2 regions of the Fusibacter sp. JL298sf-3 genome follow, and region 1 is predicted to be linked to the other one. Evidence: a T-box and tRNA genes for the amino acid it is inferred to sense, from the RefSeq annotation. Region 1 holds a T-box; the other holds one or more tRNA genes.
What was found. A T-box is a leader RNA that pairs with one kind of tRNA and senses whether it is charged. The one in region 1 lies ahead of ileS (isoleucine--tRNA ligase), so its partner is inferred to be a tRNA-Ile.

Region 1 (9,529 bases):
GATAATCGGCCCGAGCACCTTAAAGTTCGGCTTGAGGACGAAGTTCATGTACTTCGGCAAGTCTTTTGTAAACTCCACGTGCTTGACATTGAGCTCTTCTTGAATCAACGGCACGAGGTCTGCAATAAGCGGTTCGTACTTACCGTCGACAATTACTTCGCCAATCGGCTGACGCACTTTAATCTTAACCGATTCTCTCGCAGCGCGACCCAGTGTCACCAAATCTCTAATCAAGTCCATACGCTCTTCGATACGCGGTACAATTAAGGCATCATCTGCTTTCGGATAGTCGCTGACGTGTACAGAGACATCGCCAGTGAGGTTTCTATAGATTTCTTCCGTCAAATGCGGCGCAAAAGGTGCGGCGAGTTTTGAAACCGCGACGAGTACTTCGTAAGTCGTGCGGTAAACCGACTGTTTGTCCAGAGTCATTTCAGAGGCCCAGAAACGTCTTCTGGAACGTCTGATGTACCAGTTGGAAAGGTCTTCGCTGACGAACTCCTGGATTTTGCGCACCGCTTTGGTGAGGTCAAACACTTCTAAATCTGCCGTAACCGATGCAATCAGCCCGTTGAGTTTTGACAGTACCCATCGGTCGAGTTCCGGTCTCTCTGATACCGGTACGTCAAATGTCGATGCTTGGATGCCGTCGGTATTGGCGTACAGTGTAAAGAAGTTGTAGACGTTTTTAAACGTTCCGAAGAACTTAGAGGCCACTTCCGAGAGGCCGTCTTCATCGAATTTCGTCGGCGTCCAAGCAGGTGATACGTAGTAGAGGTACCATCTGACAATGTCTGCGCCGTAATCTTCAAGAAGCTTAAACGCATCGACGGTATTGCCTTTGGACTTCGACATCTTCTTACCGTGTTTGTCGAGAACGAGGTCGTTGACCAACACATTTTTATAAGGGGACTGCCCCATGACGAAGGTACTGATGGCAATCAGTGAATAGAACCATCCCCGCGTCTGGTCGATGCCTTCACAGATAAAGTCCGCCGGGTAAAGGGTCTCAAACTGCTCTTTGTTTTCAAATGGGTAGTGGTGTTGTGCAAATGGCATAGAACCGCTGTCAAACCAACAGTCGATAACATCTTTCACACGGGTCATCGTCCCGCCGCATTTGTCACATGTCAAATGGACGTCGTCTACATACGGTCTATGGAGTTCAATGCTCTCGTCGATATCTTCAACAGCGCGCTCTACAAGTTCTTTTCTAGACCCTACAGAAGCTGTCTCGCCGCAATCACAACGCCAGATGTTCAGCGGCGTTCCCCAATAACGACTTCTTGAAATCGCCCAGTCGTTGAGGTTTTCAAGCCAGTTGCCAAAGCGCTTTTCACCGACGTGGTCCGGGAACCAATTGACAGTGTCGTTGTTGGCAATTAACTGATCTTTCAGCTTGGTCATCTCGATGTACCAACTCGGCTTCGCATAGTAGAGAAGCGGCGTGCTACAACGCCAGCAGTGCGGGTAGTTGTGATCCATTTTCTGCTTTCTGTAGAGCTTGCCGTTTTCGCCCAGCCAAGTGACGATTTCAGGATCGGCATCGATTACAAACTGCCCTTTCCACGGCGTCTCCGTGTACTTGCCCTCTTCGTCCACAGGCTGTACAACCGGAAGATTGTAGCGCACGCCGGTGTTGTAGTCGTCCTCGCCAAACGCCGGTGCCGTGTGAACAATTCCCGTACCGTCTTCTACTGTAACGTAGTCTGCGCAAGTGATAAAGAACGCTTTCTTGTCGGGCTTAATAAACGGCATAATCGGTTCATACGCTTTGTACTCGAGGTCGCTGCCCTTCATTTCCGCCAGAACTTCAAAATCGCCATCGAGAACTTGAGGCGCCAAATTCTTTTCAATGTAATACACCTCGCCGTTGTTTTTGACTTTGAGGTACGTTTCTTTTGGGTTGACCGTAAGCGCCACATTGGAAGCCAGTGTCCAAGGTGTCGTCGTCCAGACTAGGAAATACGCGTCTTCGTCCACGAGTTTGAACTTGACGTATACCGTCACTGTCTTGATTTCTTGGTAGCCTTGCGCCACTTCGTGAGAAGCGAGTCCCGTACCACATCTCGGACAGTACGGTAAGATTTTGTGGCCTTCGTAGATGTAGTCTTCGTTGTAAAACTTGTTGAGAATCCACCAGACGCTCTCAATGTAGTTGTTGTCCAATGTGATGTACGGATTGTCCAAATCGATAAGATACGCCATCTTGTTGGTCATTTGGCGCCAAGCGTCTTCGTACTCAAAAACGGAATCGCGACACGCCTTGTTGAACTTTTCGAGGCCGTACGCTTCAATTTCAGACTTGTCCTTTAGGTTTAAGCGCTTTTCCACTTCGATTTCTACAGGTAGGCCATGTGTGTCCCAGCCCGCTTTTCTCTTAACTTGGTACCCCTGCATCGTCTTGTAGCGGCATACTGCATCTTTCAGCGCACGGGCGAGTACGTGGTGAATGCCCGGACGTCCGTTTGCCGTCGGCGGACCTTCGAAGAAGATGAACGGCTCACTGCCTTCTCGCTCAGTAAGGCTGAGGTTTAAAAGGTCGATTTCAGACCAGTATTTTTGAATTTCTTGTTCGTTTTGCGACGTTGTGTGATGACACAGCTCTTTGTAACACATTGTACGCTCCACCTTTCTTATTATTTTTTTAGAATCCGGCTTAAAAGTATAGACGCCTAAGCGGCGCCATTTTAACCATTAAAAAATCCCATAGCAAACTGCTATGGGACGAATTAACCGCGGTACCACCCAAATAATGTATTCTACATCACTCTACCATGATAACGGTTTCGAACCGGCAAACGCTACTCAAACTTTCGCGTCTACAACTATGGGGGATATTCATAAAACGACTTTTACTTGTTCACACCAACCACAAGCTCTCTTCAACCGCCGACTTTACTACTCGTCCCAATCTCTGCTTTACCAGATTAAATTACATCCTATTATAACGGAGTCCCCTTCATTCGTCAACCGTTTTATTCGGCTTTCACATCGTCGACGACTTTGAGTTGACTTTCGAGAAGAACTCGGAACTTCGTCTTGAATGCCTCGAGGGCGGCTCGGGCTTCTTCATGTTTCTGTTTGACGGAAAGCACCTCGTTGTTGGCGCTCGATACGATTTTCTTGGCGTCTTCTTCTGCGCGCTCTACGACCAAAGCCGCTTTTTGCTTGGCGTTTTCAATCATATCGTCAGAAGTTTTCTGAGCCAATACCATGGCGTCGTTGATGGTTTTTTCCATCGTCTTGTACCGTTCCACTTGTTCCTCTAACTCGTGGAGTTTAGCCGTGGTATCGATATTGACCTGTATCAATTCTTCCATACTGCGGACGATGAGTCCCATGTACTCGTCGACTTCTGTCTCGTTGTAACCGCGTATGGCTCTTGGAAACTGTTTGTTTTGTATATCTACCGGTGTCAGCATATGCCCCGCTGAGCCGTGGGCTCAGCTCCCTCCTTTTCTACTTTTTCGGGTACTTGTTCAACGTCACGTGCAGACGTTTTTTCTTTGTTTCACCGGATATCTCCGCCACTATAAAGCGCCCGTATCCCCTGCAGGAAATCAAATCACCTACATCGACACTTTTCGCCCCCTGGGTTTCGACGCGGTGATTGCGCTTCACCTGTCCGGCTTCTATCAGCGTCTTTGCCTCGCCTCTCGACAAGCGATGCCCCAATGCGAGGACACTGTCGAGCCGCATTGCCCCCACTGTGCCAGAGACGGTCTCAAAGTCGATAATGACTTCGTAAGCCGCCTCTAAGGGCACTTCAGTCACTTTGACTCTGGCTCTGGCCACTTGGTCAAAATGCAGTGCCAAGTACGGAGCGAGTGCCTTGCTGACCGCTACTTGAAAACCGTTTGGCGTCTTTACGATGTCACCCACCTTAGACCGATTGATCCCCAGCCCCATCAAAGCGCCTAAAACGTCTTTATGCCCCAGAGTCACAAACTTCTGAGGGTAGTCGATTTCAATTAGCGCAATGTGCTCAGAGGCGACATCGGGCTCTTGGTACGGCGGCGTCAAAAAAAGACGCGCGCGCTCAAAGGCCTTAAAAGCACCGAACGTCGTTACAGTGACGTCGGTTTCGAACTTCGCAATCTCACAAATTGCCGTGTGACAATCCGGCGACAAAAAATCTGTGCAGCCGGCTTCGTAATACGTATCCGCCGCGGCGAGTTGGTCCAGTGCTTTTAAAAACTGTCCGTCCTTATCCACACACGCCTGATACCGTTTTAAAATCGCTTCTTTATGCATCATAGCAACAGCGTCGGAATCAAGACGCGTAAAATCTGCACCAATAAGATGGCGACAAGCGGACTAAAGTCCAGCATGTGCCCACCGATATTGAGTTTCATAAGCAAACTGCGTATCGGCGACAATATCGGTTCTGTCAAAAACAACATAATGGACATAATCTGGTTTCTCGGGTCTCGAATGAACCACGAGAGCAGGGCTCTTATCACAATTAAAGTCGCTACTAAATCTAAAAATCTAACAATCGCTATAACCAACTGTATCATCATCTAACCACCTTCTACTCTGTCAGCCAGCTGCTGACAGGATTTTCAGGCTTACCGGTCACATCGCCGGTAATGTCCACATTGGTCGGCGCCAGCACAAAAATGCCTTTGGAGACTTGCTGAATATGCCCGTCTAAAGCGTAGAGTGCACCGGAGCAGAAATCAAATATCTTGCGCGCCAAATCTTTATCGATGTCGCTGATGTTCATAACCACCGGGCGCTTGGCTTTCAATGTGTCGATAATACTCGTCGACTCTTCAAAGGTCTTCGGCTGAAAGAGCACAACACTCATCTGCGAATTCGAGTGGATATTAAGCACTTTATTGGATGTCTTTATGGTGTTAAAAGACTTTTCACTGGTTTCATTTATTGCGGACATGGTCTCCTCCGGGTTTATATCTTTTCGTTTGAGTTCATCGTAAAAATCTTCTGTACTGTCTTCCGGCTCCTGTGTGTCGAGTCCCCAGAAAAACTTAATCTTATCGATAATTTTGTTATCGCCCATACACTTCCTCCTTTAATTCATTCAGGAAAGAGATGACTTTTCCTGTTCTATTTTCGGCTACCAAAAATTTTAGTGCCTACACGCACCATGTTAGCCCCCTCAGAAATAGCTACTTCATAATCAGATGACATGCCCATCGATAAAAATTCAGGACACATGTTCTCCGATTGATAGGCACTCAAGCCATCAAACAGTGCCTTCATTTTCTTAAAGTCATCTCTCAGTGTTTCCGGATCGTCTACAAAGGGCGCGATGTTCATAAGCCCTTTGATTCGAATGTTCGGACACGCCAGAACGTGCTCGATTAAAGCCGGAAGCGCCTCGACAGATACGCCGGACTTTTGAGTTTCTCCTGCGATGTTGACCTGTAGCAGGACCTCTTGAATCTTGTCGGCTTTCAAAGCTCTCTTTTGTATCTCATCGGCGAGTTTAACACTATCAAGAGAATGAATTAAACTTACTTTATCTATTATATATTTTACCTTATTGGTTTGCAACTGTCCAATCAGATGCCACTGAACGCCCAGTTCGACGGCATCGTATTTTCGCGTAATTTCTTGAACGCGATTTTCGCCAATGGCGTTTATGCCGTAGCCAATAGCGGCGTTGATAACATCGGCTTCATACGTTTTAGTGACGCCGACGAGTGTTACCGACTCAGGGGATCTGCCGGACGCCTGACAAGCGCGGGCAATTCCCGCTTGTATCTCCTTGAGATTTTCTTCAATATAGCTGTACACGTGTGCCTCCTTTATTCCAGTCGTTCGCCTTCTTTGTACATATGTGCGTTTCGAACGATCTTCTGACCAATTTTAATACTTCTTACGACCCCGCTGGCGGCGTCGTAAAACTGCTCGTTGTAGACCACTGCAAACTCATCGTCGTAACCGAGGATTTTAACCGGCACCTTCTTCAGCTTTCCGTCGGCATCGACGACGAAGACATGGAGAACGCCGTCTTCGTTGACGATGGTATCTACCGGTATTTTTAGTCCCTTAAAGTCTTCCTTAATAAACGACGCATCGAGCCACCGCTTGGTGTGAAAGCCGTCAAAAGTCTCTTTCATTCGAACGATGACTATGGCGTAATCGTCTTCTACATAGACGTCGACCACATCGCCTTCGGCTTTTAAAACACCTGTATCCACCGAGAGCATCGTCCCTTTTTTATAGTTTTCAACCGACTCGTTGGGCAACATCCCCACTAGGTAGTACGTCGCCTTGTCCACAATGCGTAAAATCGGCTTCTTACCCGTCGCGTATTCACCGCGCAACGATTGATTTTCAACCGGCTGTTTTTTCAGTTCTGAAAACTTGATGTTGTAGATGTTGTCAATGGTCAAAAAAGACTCCAGCCCGTCTGATGTATAAGATACAATGCCGTCTGCCGGTGCGACAATAGCTTTTTTCTGCCCTTCGGACAAAATGCCGGACCCCACGGTCTGTTCGGAATACGTGTCCGAACGGTTGGCCAAATAGCGGTTGTCGCCCTTGAGTTTCTCCAGGCGGTCGAGTTTGGTGACGAGGTCGTTTTTAAGTGCCGGAATCTCTGTATAGGCCCCGTTGTCAAGGGCACGTGCAATGTCTTTCTTCGTCTCTTCTATTTCATACCCCAGTAAGTTGTAGTCGAACTCCGCTTGTTTCTTTAAAAGCTCTTTTTCAGTGGCTTCTTCTTCTCTTATCTCGGCGCCGTCGTTAAACACTTCTGCAAGGGTCTGCCCTTTTTCAACGGTTTCACCTTCAGCCGGAAAGTATGTGAGCTTGCCTTTGAGAGCTGTATTCACCAGCATCTCATTTCGAACCATGAGCGCCGAGGTCTTCTCCTCCACGCGCAAAGTCCCCACATCCACGGTGTAGGTACTGGCTTCTCCAGTAAAAAAGCCGTACACCCAGGTGCCCAAATAGTAAAGCACTAAGAAAAACAGCGCCAAACTCACGAAAATTCTAAAATATTTGGGTCGCCTTTTCTTCTTTTGCATGTTTGCCCCTCTTAACGATTAGCACCAGCCGTCGACGGGCTTTGCGTGTTCGTCTATTTCGTGTTTACGCGAACGCATCATCAGCTCCTGAACGGCCTCTCGCGCATTTTTATTTTCATAAAGTACTTTGTATAGCGCCGACACAATGGGCATTTCAATGTGTCGCTGTTGCATCAACGCATAGGCGGCTTTCACCGTGTAGGCGCCTTCGACAACCATTCCGACGGTTTCTATCGCTTCGTCTAGCGTCTTGCCTTCGCCAATCATAATGCCGCATCGTCTGTTTCGACTGTGCATGCTGGTACAGGTGACAATCATATCGCCGACGCCGGCAAGGCCTCTAAAGGTTTCCATATGGGCGCCTAAATCCACGCCCAGTTTAGCAATTTCATTGATGCCGCGCGTAATGAGCGCCGCTTTTGCATTGTCGCCGTAGCCGAGGCCATCGCTAATGCCAGCACCCAGCGCGATAATATTCTTCAGCGCGCCGCTGACTTCCACACCGAGCACGTCCGGGTTGGTATAGATACGCATATAGGCGTTGGAAAACAAGTCCTGTACCAACTCGGCGGTCTTTTTACACGTAGACGCCGACACCAAAGCCGTCGGCAGCTTCTGTGCCACTTCCTCTGCGTGTGAAGGGCCTGAAAGCGTTACAAACTTGCCCTTGTTGCCGAGTAATTCGAATTTTATCTGTGAAGGGGTCATCAAGCGTTTCATGTCGATGCCTTTTGAAACGTTGATCAACACCGTATCGTCTTTTATAGCGTCGAGTGCAATGCACGCTTCTAAAACAGAAGAGAAAAACTGTGAAGGCATTGCAAAGACGAACACCTCCGCATGTGCCAGCGCCTCTTTTAAATCGGCAGTCACATAGAGGGACTCCGGAATTTTAACACCTTTGAGAAACGCATCGTTTAAACGGGTCTTGCGAATGGTCGCCACTTGTTCGGCGTCTTTAGACCACAGGCAAACGTCGTGTCCATTTTCGTTTAATACCAGTGCGAGTGCCGTCCCCCAGCTTCCTGCTGCGATAACTGTAACTTTCAATTTTGCCTCCTAAATGTCTATCAAAGTTTAGTTCATTATACCACAATTAACAGGGGTTTAACACGCCTGCTTCACCTTGTAAAGTCAATTTAACAACAAGCTTTCCATCGCTTAAAGTATCACAGCAATAGGCCCCCACGGGCCGTATACCCGTTTTCTTTCTGCAGTGGACAGTTGTAGAGAGGTTTTCGCCCAGCCACCGGTGTAAGAGGCATTATAAAAGACCTTCTTGACGAAGGTCTTTGCCGCGCCTTATCGAATGCGCTTCAACTGCCGATTCTCTATCGTATAAGCACAGGTGCACTGTTGTGCCACCACGTCGCTATGTGTGGCGACGACCATAGACTGTCCCCCTTCAATTAAGCGCCCCAACACCTGGAGCACTTCCTTTTCAGAGGTCTCATCTAAGGCGCCTGTGGGTTCATCCGCCAGTATCAACGCCGGCTTCTTCACAATAGCCCTCGCAATGGCCACCCGTTGACACTGGCCACCGGAAAGTTGATGCGGATACCGGTTTTTTAGAGCCGATAACTCTAAAAGTGCCATTGCCGACGCAACGCGTGCACGCACCTCTTCAGCCCCTACTTTCTGGCACCAAAGGGGCAACGCGATGTTGTGAAAGACCGAGCGGTCGGAAAGCAGGTTGTAATGCTGAGTGATGATACCGATGTTTTTTAGCCGATGCTGCGCCATGGCTTCTATGTTTTTCGGCAAGGACGCCCCCTTGTAGAGATACTGTCCGTCATACGCCACATCGACGCCAGCTAAAATCCCCAGCAAAGTCGACTTTCCCGCACCGCTCCTACCGCGAATGGCCACTGACCGATGTCCCGCCATATGGAAATCGGCTTTTTCAAACAGCGTTTGTTCTGAATTCTTAAAGCGCTTTGTCACGCCGGATAATGTAACCATCTCATTCACCTACCTTTTTTTAAGCACAGCTTGTCGCCACGATTTTTGACAAGCGGCATATGTCACCATAAACAGCGCCGCCGCACTTCCCCCTACTGCACCGAGGGTCACAACACCTACGCCGCCAAAGCATGTCCTCAAAACACCTGTCGCCAAAAGGAAGCCGACGACAAACGGCACACACAGTTCGCGCCGAAATGAGGTTCTATACGCCGGTGCACCAATGGCCCAATAAGCGCTGTAAACAGCTTCTCTCTGCTTTAAAAGCCACTGTCCTATACCGTACTGTATAAACGCCAACATTGCAAAAAGCATGGCCATGCAAGCGTAAAGCAACGTCCTGTTCTCCTGAATAACCGATTGCCATTCACTGTAGCGCGCCGAAAGTTCCGGAAGACCTACCACGGAAAACTCGGAAAAACCCGATACCGCTGCAATTTGCTCGAGCTCATAAAGCAGCGCGTCCTTTGGTGCACGACTGACCAAATCCCCGTTCACCATAGCAAAATACAAAATCCCTTCAAAAACAAAATCCCTTTGATCCACCGGGGCACAGCTCT
Region 2 (9,529 bases), 1.7 Mb from region 1:
TTAGCTAGTTGGTAAGGTAACGGCTTACCAAGGCGACGATCAGTAGCCGACCTGAGAGGGTGATCGGCCACACTGGAACTGAGACACGGTCCAGACTCCTACGGGAGGCAGCAGTGGGGAATATTGCACAATGGGCGCAAGCCTGATGCAGCAACGCCGTGTGAGTGAAGAAGGTTTTCGGATCGTAAAACTCTGTCCTAAGGGAAGAAAAAAATGACGGTACCTTAGGAGGAAGCCCCGGCTAACTACGTGCCAGCAGCCGCGGTAATACGTAGGGGGCAAGCGTTATCCGGAATCACTGGGCGTAAAGGGTGCGTAGGCGGCTTAGCAAGCCAGGGGTGAAAGGCATTGGCTCAACCAATGTAAGCCTTTGGAACTGTTAAGCTTGAGTGCAGGAGAGGTAAGTGGAATTCCTAGTGTAGAGGTGAAATTCGTAGATATTAGGAGGAACACCAGTGGCGAAGGCGACTTACTGGACTGTAACTGACGCTGATGCACGAAAGCGTGGGTAGCGAACAGGATTAGATACCCTGGTAGTCCACGCCGTAAACGATGAATACTAGGTGTCGGGTGTCAAAGCTCGGTGCCGCAGCAAACGCAATAAGTATTCCGCCTGGGGAGTACGCACGCAAGTGTGAAACTCAAAGGAATTGACGGGGACCCGCACAAGTAGCGGAGCATGTGGTTTAATTCGAAGCAACGCGAAGAACCTTACCAGGTCTTGACATCCCTCTGAAGTAGCCTTAGCCGGCTATGTCCTTCGGGACAGAGGAGACAGGTGGTGCATGGTTGTCGTCAGCTCGTGTCGTGAGATGTTGGGTTAAGTCCCGCAACGAGCGCAACCCTTATGTTTAGTTGTTAACAGGTTAAGCTGAACCCTCTAGACAGACTGCCGTGGAGAACACGGAGGAAGGTGGGGATGACGTCAAATCATCATGCCCCTTATGATCTGGGCTACACACGTGCTACAATGGTCGGTACAACGGGCAGCGAAGGGGTGACCTGGAGCGAATCCTAAAAAGCCGATCCCAGTTCGGATTGTAGGCTGCAACTCGCCTACATGAAGTTGGAGTTACTAGTAATCGCGGATCAGAATGTCGCGGTGAATGCGTTCCCGGGTCTTGTACACACCGCCCGTCACACCACGGAAGTTGGGGGCGCCCGAAGCCAGTGGCCTAACCGTAAGGAAGGAGCTGTCGAAGGTGAAATCAATGACTGGGGTGAAGTCGTAACAAGGTAGCCGTATCGGAAGGTGCGGCTGGATCACCTCCTTTCTAAGGAGTAAATAGACATTTACACTGTTTAATTTTGAGGGTTCTAGGAACTTTCAAAACAAGATGTAATCTTGGACGAGTATTCGTCACTTTCTTTCAGAAAGTGCCTCACGCAAATTCAAGACTGACGTCTTAGGATGCTGACGCATCCGGCGAACTTTGCTGACGCAAACTTCGTAAATTAGCACCTTGAAAACTGTATATATAAAGAACCGACTATTAAGTTAGTAAAAAAGCAAGCATTGAAAACAATGTAAGCCAAAGTAAAAACTCAAACTCAAAAGTAAGGTCAAGTTACTAAGAGCATAGGGTGGATGCCTTGGCACCAGGAGCCGAAGAAGGACGTGGTAAGCTGCGAAAAGCTACGGGGAGCTGCAAGCGAGCGCCGATCCGTAGATGTCCGAATGGGGGAACCCACCTAGAGTAATGTCTAGGTATCCATGACTGAATTCATAGGTCATAGGAAGGGAACTCGGGGAACTGAAACATCTAAGTACCCGAAGGAAGAGAAAACAAAAGTGATTTCCTAAGTAGCGGCGAGCGAACGGGAAACAGCCCAAACCCAAGTCTTCGGACGAGGGGGTGTGGACAGTATATCAAGTAGAAGGTACCCTAGCCAAAGGACTTGGGAAAGTCCGCCGAAGCGTGTGAGAGCCACTTAGGCGAAAGGGGAAGATCGAACGTACTGATCCGGAGTACCACGGAGCACGTGAAACTTTGTGGGAAGCAGGCAGGACCATCTGCCAAGGCTAAATACTACCTGGTGACCGATAGCGCACAGTACCGTGAGGGAAAGGTGAAAAGAACCCCGGGAGGGGAGTGAAAAAGAACCTGAAACCCTATGTTTACAAGCAGTGGAAGTTCGTTAAAGAACGACCATGTACTTTTTGTAGAACGGGCCAACGAGTTACGTTATGCAGCAAGGTTAAGCGCTTCAGGTGCGGAGCCGCAGCGAAAGCGAGTCTGAATAGGGCGAATAAGTTGTATGGCGTAGACCCGAAACCGGGTGACCTATCCATGTGCAGGGTGAAGCGAGGGTAAAACCTCTTGGAGGCCCGAACCCATATCTGTTGAAAAAGGTTGGGATGACATGTGGATAGCGGAGAAATTCCAATCGAACCCGGAGATAGCTGGTTCTCCTCGAAATAGCTTTAGGGCTAGCCTTGAGTTAAGAGATACGGGGGTAGAGCACTGAATGTCCTAGGGGCTTTCACCGGCTACCGAAGACTATCAAACTCCGAATACCGATATCTTTTACTCAGGAGTCAGACTATGTGTGATAAGATTCATAGTCGAAAGGGAAAGAGCCCAGACCATCAGCTAAGGTCCCAAAATGCAAGTTAAGTGGAAAAGGATGTGGGATTGCACAGACAACTAGGATGTTGGCTTAGAAGCAGCCACTCATTTAAAGAGTGCGTAACAGCTCACTAGTCGAGTGATCCTGCGCCGAAGATTACCGGGGCTAAAACTTGCTACCGAAGCTATGGAATTGTTTAGACAATTGGTAGAGGAGCATTGTGTGAGAGGTGAAGTAAGATCGCAAGGACTTATGGATATCACACAAGAGAGAATGTTGGCATGAGTAACGAGAGACGGGTGAGAATCCCGTCCGCCGAAAACCTAAGGTTTCCTGAGGAAGGTTCGTCCGCTCAGGGTAAGTCAGGACCTAAGCCGAGGACGAAAGTCGTAGGCGATGGACAACAGGTGAAGATTCCTGTACCACCGAGACCCGTTTGAGAGAAGGAATGACACAGGAGGTTATGCTGAGCATGCGAATGGAAGAGCATGTCCAAGCAGCGAGTCTGTAGCGTAGGCAAATCCGCGCTACTGAGGATGAGCTGTGATGGGGAGTGAACTTAAGTAACGAAGCAGCAGATATCACACTGTCAAGAAAAGTTTCTATCGAGGGAGCAGGTGCCTGTACCGTAAACCGACACAGGTAGGAGAGTAGAGAATACTAAGGCGCGCGAGAAAACCATTGTTAAGGAACTCGGCAAAATGACCCCGTAACTTCGGGAGAAGGGGTGCCGGATCAGGTTAAGAGCTAGATCCGGCCGCAGAGGATAGGCCCAAGCGACTGTTTACCAAAAACACAGGTCTCTGCTAAATCGAAAGATGATGTATAGGGGCTGACGCCTGCCCGGTGCTGGAAGGTTAAGGGGAAGTGTTAGTTTAGGCGAAGCACAGAACTGAAGCCCCAGTAAACGGCGGCCGTAACTATAACGGTCCTAAGGTAGCGAAATTCCTTGTCGGGTAAGTTCCGACCCGCACGAAAGGCGTAACGATTTGGGCGCTGTCTCAACAATGGACTCGGTGAAATTGTAGTACCGGTAAAGATGCCGGTTACCCGCAGCTAGACGGAAAGACCCCGTGGAGCTTTACTGCAGCTTGGCACTGGATAATGGTATATGATGTACAGGATAGGTGGGAGACTAAGAATATAGGACGCCAGTCTTATAGGAGTCGCTGTTGGGATACCACTCTTTGTATACCGTTATTCTAACTATGGACAGTGATCCTGTTCTAGGACAATGTCAGGTGGGCAGTTTGACTGGGGCGGTCGCCTCCTAAAGAGTAACGGAGGCGCCTAAAGGTTCCCTCAGCGCGGTTGGAAATCGCGCGAAGAGTGTAAAGGCAAAAGGGAGCTTGACTGCGAGAGAGACATCTCGAGCAGGGACGAAAGTCGAGCTTAGTGATCCGGTGGCACCGCATGGAAGGGCCATCGCTCAACGGATAAAAGCTACCCCGGGGATAACAGGCTTATCTCCCCCAAGAGTCCACATCGACGGGGAGGTTTGGCACCTCGATGTCGGCTCGTCTCATCCTGGGGCTGAAGTAGGTCCCAAGGGTTGGGCTGTTCGCCCATTAAAGAGGCACGCGAGCTGGGTTCAGAACGTCGTGAGACAGTTCGGTCCCTATCTGCTGTGGGCGTAGGAAATTTGAGAGGAGCTGTCCTTAGTACGAGAGGACCGGGATGGACAAACCTCTGGTGTATCAGTTGTTCTGCCAAGAGCACTGCTGAGTAGCTAAGTTTGGAAGGGATAAGCGCTGAAGGCATCTAAGCGCGAAGCCCCCCTCAAGATGAGATTTCCCATCTTTTAATAGAGTAAGACCCCATGAAGATAATATGGTAATAGGCCTGAGGTGTAAGTGCAGCAATGCATTCAGCTGACAGGTACTAATAGGTCGAGGACTTGACCACGCTTTAGAGTTAAGAGGATTTATCGGTTCTTATATATACAGTTTTGAAGGTACTAACCTTCACAGTTTCATAGTTAAGCAATTCAGTGACGAAGGCGGAGGGGCAACACCTGTTCCCATACCGAACACAGAAGTAAAGTCCTCCAGCGTCGATGGTACTTGGCGGGCAGCTGCCTGGGAGAGTAGAACGTTGCTGATTTATTGCGGGTATGGCGGAATTGGCAGACGCGCTAGACTTAGGATCTAGTGACTGGTTCGTGGGGGTTCAAGTCCCTCTACCCGCACCACTGGCCCCTTGGTCAAGCGGTTAAGACACCGCCCTTTCACGGCGGTAACAGGGGTTCGATTCCCCTAGGGGTCACCAATTATTTTGTGAGCATCAGCTCACATCCGGGAGTATAGCTCAGCTGGGAGAGCATCTGCCTTACAAGCAGGAGGTCATAGGTTCGATCCCTATTACTCCCACCATTTCAAAACTGCGTTTTGAGCCACAAGGCGGCGTAGCTTAGTTGGCTAGAGCGTTCGGTTCATACCCGAAAGGTCGGTGGTTCGAGTCCACTCGCCGCTACCAATAGTTTTTTAATAGGGTCCATTAGCTCAGTCGGTAGAGCACCTGACTTTTAATCAGGGTGTCCCGCGTTCGAGTCGCGGATGGATCACCATTTTTTAATTGTGGGCGTATAGCTCAGCTGGTTAGAGCGCACGCCTGATAAGCGTGAGGTCGGTGGTTCGAGTCCACTTATGCCCACCACAATTAAAAAGCCCAGATAGCTCAGTCGGTAGAGCAGGGGACTGAAAATCCCCGTGTCGGTGGTTCGATTCCGCCTCTGGGCACCAATTACAAATCGATAAGTTGACAACATGATGTGTATCATGTTTTTTTATATGAGATCAGACAGACGTTCTGATCTTTTTTGATTGTAAAAATGTCCTTATAATTTTAAAAAAGAATACAATAAAGGTGGATTTCATAACTTATATGGTATATAATGGTATTGTGTGACATAATAAAATTGGAGGTACATAACAGTGAAAAATTTAAAACGTCATATGTCATTATATGCATTGGGGGTTTTGCTCATTGCCTTTTGGCTGCCGTGGATTCAAGTCGCAACGACTTTCGGTACTGCGTATGGCAAATGGGGGATTTCGATTCCCAAACTCGTAATGGTGTTACGTGAGGGGAGTCATCTCTCTATGGCGGGAATCACAGGGTGGCGCTTCGCGCTAACAGCTTACTATTTGATTCCCGCGCTTTGTGTGTTAACAGGAGCGCTTTATTGCGTCAAACAAAAGAAATGGTTTAAACCAGCGCTTGCTTTGACGTATCTCGCAACCATTGGCTTATTGCTGGCGCTACCAATAGTGCTGAAAAAGGGCATGGACGGTTACTTGGCCTTACTTCTCACTTCTAAGGTGAGCTTTGGTTACTTTGTCGCATGGGCTGCTGCTATTGTCGGTGTTGTGGGTTTTGTCATCAACTTAAAGCTGGATTACTTTGAGGATCATCTCGTAGACAACGACGTCTTTAAAAGTGGCAAGCGCGCTTTGGAAACAGAAGACCCTTATAAAAAAGGTTTTTTGTTTATCGGTATAGGCTTCGTATTTGCCTTGTTGTTCCCTCTGTTTTCGGCAGACTGGGAAGATACTCTACTCGCAGGGCTCTTAGTTGCCGTTGCGGTACTGGGCTACTTAAAAGTTAAGTCACCTGTTGGCGAAAAGACCGCTGAGACGCTATCGATTTTTAGTAAGTTTGTAGAAGACATAAAGGCGCAGTCGAAGCTGTTAAATGGGCTTTCTAAGAATCATATAACCATTCAAGTGGTGTCATTTGCAATTATTGTCGTCAATGCATTTAGCATTAGGGGGTATCTGATCAATCAGTTTATAGATGCGGCCACCTTCTTTGCTTGGTTGGCACTTGGTATTTTACTGGTAATCACTTTTGCCGAACGCAATAAAAAAGCGGTTTATCAGATTCTGTATTTTAGTTTTGCTATCTTTTGTTACACTTTCCTCTACAGTGCCGTTCTATCGGGCTACGGTATTATCCGGTTGTCAGCCGGACTCAAGGCACTGGTTTCATGGTATGTTTTACAAACAGCTCGAGAGTGTTTGGAAAAGACAGAGGCCTCTTAAGAGGTGACGCCTATAAAAAAACGGTGCGCGGAGAGGCGTACCGTTTTTTAGCTCTTTAAGACAGAGAATTTTTGAAGTGTTTTAAAGCATTTAAGTGATAGGCGCGAACAGCTTCTGTGGCGCCCTCTAGTGAGACGAGAACACTGAGATGGGTATACCCCTTCTTGATGTTTTCAAATGCTTGGTGGATGGCTTGAAGGTCTGACGCGTCGTATAGAAAAAGCTTCTGATCGTTGATAAGCGTTCGACGTTTTTTTTCCACAGCCATCAAAGTCGCGAGCATGTCCTCGTAGGTGCCGATAGATTCCCCGCGGTCGTATTGATCAATAAGTGACTGAAGTTTTTTTTCACTGGCTTCAATGTAAGCGTATAAGCTCTTTCGACCGTTGGGCGGTTTGATATAGTAGTTGACGAGGGTTCCGATAGAAAGCCCGATAAACGTATCAAAGCTTCTAAATACCGCGTATTGAAAGCGCGTTACTTCATCGTTGTTCACGAGAATGGCAATAAAGACTATGGTTGAAATCTTTATGGATTTTTTGAGTTTCAGTTGATTGGAAATGTAAATCAATACAATGACGCCAATCCCCACAGATAGGGGCTGGGTCGGTAGCGTATACGAAAATACAATGGCGATGACAGCGCCGATAGCAGTTCCGATCATGCGGTTTTTACCGACGCTGACAGATTCGGAAACTGAAGACTCCATGGCAATGGCAGATGCAATGAGGGCAAAGAAAGGGTTATCGACGCCTAATGCCCTTGTGAGCAACAAGGTTAAGCTGACGGCGATCCCGGTCTTTATCGTTCGCATCCCAATGGGATGTAGTCGCATAACTATAATGGCCTCCCTGTTTAATTAAAGCTATTATAACAGGAAAAACGCCTAGGTGTCTCTCCTCTAGGCGTTTATTACCAAATCTTAAAGATCTAAGAACCCCATATTTGCCACGATTGTATGACCGTTGCGCTCACCGGAATCGGATGTGTCGGCTGCATCGGCATCAGTCGTCTTGCTAATTTTGCCCATGTTTTCGACACATTTTTCTAGAACCAATGGATAGAGTGATGGTGGACAGTGAATGACGCCGTAATTTACCAGTAGTTTCACTCTAGCTTTGAAGGTTTCCGGCTGAACGGTATCGTCAAATGTGAGTTTGCCATAGTTTTCATAAGAAAGCGTCTCCAAATGCGCCAGTTCGGATTCGCCGATGACGAGGACGTTGTAGTTGGCCGTGGTATTCCGGTAAAGTGACTGTACTTTGTCGACTTTTTCGATGATAGGCATGAGGTCTTCTACAGAATCCGGATACGTTTTTAAAGTACTGCAAATGACTTTTTTTACTTTTTCTTTGAGTTTTTCAGGTGCGCACTTCACGACCAGTTTGTCCTTGATGAAGAGCTGATCGCCTTTGAGGTGGTACAAGGTGTTGTCCTCTAAGGTCAAGTTTTCGTAGTAGTGATAGCCGGGCTTAAGAATATGCTTTTTAACTTGTGGGAAGCGCTCGATATAAGGGGCGAGCCACTCGATGTCTTCTTGTCTGACAATCAGTTCGTTTAACACCGTCACTTTAGAAAGCGTCTTTTCAAACAGTGTTCTCGAGAAGTCGCCTGATAAGTCTAAGGTATTAAAACAGAGAGGCGTTCCGGCGGGAATCCCATACATAAAACTGTCGTTGAGCACAACTCTTTCAGTAAACAAGAGTGCTTCTGAAGGGTAGGGCATTACGTCACCGTTGATCATGGTAACGCGGTTTATGGTAGCGTCGAGGTGCTCCGGTACGTAGAGCTGCCCATTGACAAGCGCTTTTTTCAAGGCATTGAGTTCAGAGATGCTGACGTCCTTATCGACGACGATAGTGCCGTTGATTAAGAGTGCAAAAGGCCCCGTTTGGCTTTTTAAGAAGGATTGTGTCAGTTCGAAATTGCCGTTGCGCATGATGACGTCCACATCGTCTGGCACGACCAACTGAGAGCCAATATTTTTAAAGGTTACATGAGCAATTTTGGCTTGTTGCGCTTCAGTTAGAATGACCATGCCGCAATTGCTGATTTCATGGATATCTTTTAACAGGTCATCTGTTGCGCCATTCAGTTTTAAAACGCCGATATTTTCATAAATTTTCATACGAACCTCCTTAGAGTTCTGGTTTCAGGTGTTGGACGAGATACGAAAGTCTCGAACGCACTGTCGAAGCATTTTTTCCGGTAATTGTAGCAATTTCTTTACTGGTGTAACCGTACATGTACCGAAGAACGATTAAAGCGCGGTCTTGAGGTGCGAGGCTTTCGAGCGCTTCTTTGACGAGAATCTTAGTGAGGACTGTGTCCGGCTGATACGCGTCTAGAAGTGTTTTGGGATATCGGGTATCACGTCTTAGTTGATCGATATACAAATTTTTAATGGTTGTAAAATACCACGCTTTTATTTGCTCTGGATGCATGTGTTCAAAGAGCCTGTCGTTGTCTAGTGATTTCAAATAGGCACTTTGAGTTAAATCTTCCGCTTGGTAGGGATCGCGCGTTAGACTGTGTGCAAAGCGGAGCAAAGTTTCGTGGTGAGAGGTGTAAACTTCATAAAGGGTCATTGCCGGCCTCCTTTTTCAAGGGTACTCTCACTTATATAACGGATGAGAGTAGCGAAGTGTCCAAAAAAAACAACAAGTTTTTTTAAAACCTGTTGTTTTCAAGAGTCTATTTTTGATTGCCCTGTATATTGTAGATGGGCGGATTCCTCAAAATGCGCTTTATCGGCAAGTAGTAGGCGAGTACAGAGACTGCGAAGAACACGCCGCAGATGATAGAGACCAGTTTGTAGGGATAAAGCCACAGGCCCGTTACAGCGCCGTAGGTGCCGTATAGAAGCAGACTGTTAAAAAGGAACGCAATGCCGATAGAGAGGCAGCCAAATAGGG

Region 2: it has a tRNA-Ile gene. The T-box ahead of ileS (isoleucine--tRNA ligase) is inferred to sense a tRNA for this amino acid. The anticodon was not compared.

Annotation. Positions count from the first base shown of each region.
Region 1 is NZ_CM132608.1:3,745,911-3,755,439, reverse strand. Features, by position in the region: gene ileS (isoleucine--tRNA ligase) at 1-2,619, opposite strand, end outside; T-box leader at 2,721-2,927, opposite strand; gene ACR6HW_RS17850 (DivIVA domain-containing protein) at 2,979-3,425, opposite strand; gene ACR6HW_RS17845 (YlmH family RNA-binding protein) at 3,463-4,260, opposite strand; gene ACR6HW_RS17840 (YggT family protein) at 4,257-4,526, opposite strand; gene ACR6HW_RS17835 (cell division protein SepF) at 4,538-5,029, opposite strand; gene ACR6HW_RS17830 (YggS family pyridoxal phosphate-dependent enzyme) at 5,077-5,769, opposite strand; gene ACR6HW_RS17825 (HlyD family efflux transporter periplasmic adaptor subunit) at 5,781-7,007, opposite strand; gene ACR6HW_RS17820 (NAD(P)H-dependent glycerol-3-phosphate dehydrogenase) at 7,026-8,057, opposite strand; gene ACR6HW_RS17815 (ABC transporter ATP-binding protein) at 8,310-8,969, opposite strand; gene ACR6HW_RS17810 (hypothetical protein) at 8,979-9,529, opposite strand, start outside.
Region 2 is NZ_CM132608.1:1,647,100-1,656,628, reverse strand. Features, by position in the region: rRNA gene ACR6HW_RS08000 (16S ribosomal RNA) at 1-1,274, shown strand, start outside; rRNA gene ACR6HW_RS07995 (23S ribosomal RNA) at 1,562-4,476, shown strand; rRNA gene rrf (5S ribosomal RNA) at 4,558-4,674, shown strand; tRNA gene ACR6HW_RS07985 (tRNA-Leu) at 4,679-4,762, shown strand; tRNA gene ACR6HW_RS07980 (tRNA-Glu) at 4,765-4,839, shown strand; tRNA gene ACR6HW_RS07975 (tRNA-Val) at 4,868-4,943, shown strand; tRNA gene ACR6HW_RS07970 (tRNA-Met) at 4,970-5,046, shown strand; tRNA gene ACR6HW_RS07965 (tRNA-Lys) at 5,062-5,137, shown strand; tRNA gene ACR6HW_RS07960 (tRNA-Ile) at 5,150-5,226, shown strand; tRNA gene ACR6HW_RS07955 (tRNA-Phe) at 5,237-5,312, shown strand; gene ACR6HW_RS07950 (hypothetical protein) at 5,526-6,614, shown strand; gene ACR6HW_RS07945 (FUSC family protein) at 6,670-7,428, opposite strand; gene ACR6HW_RS07940 (hypothetical protein) at 7,537-8,742, opposite strand; gene ACR6HW_RS07935 (RNA polymerase sigma factor) at 8,753-9,202, opposite strand; gene ACR6HW_RS07930 (ABC transporter permease) at 9,309-9,529, opposite strand, start outside.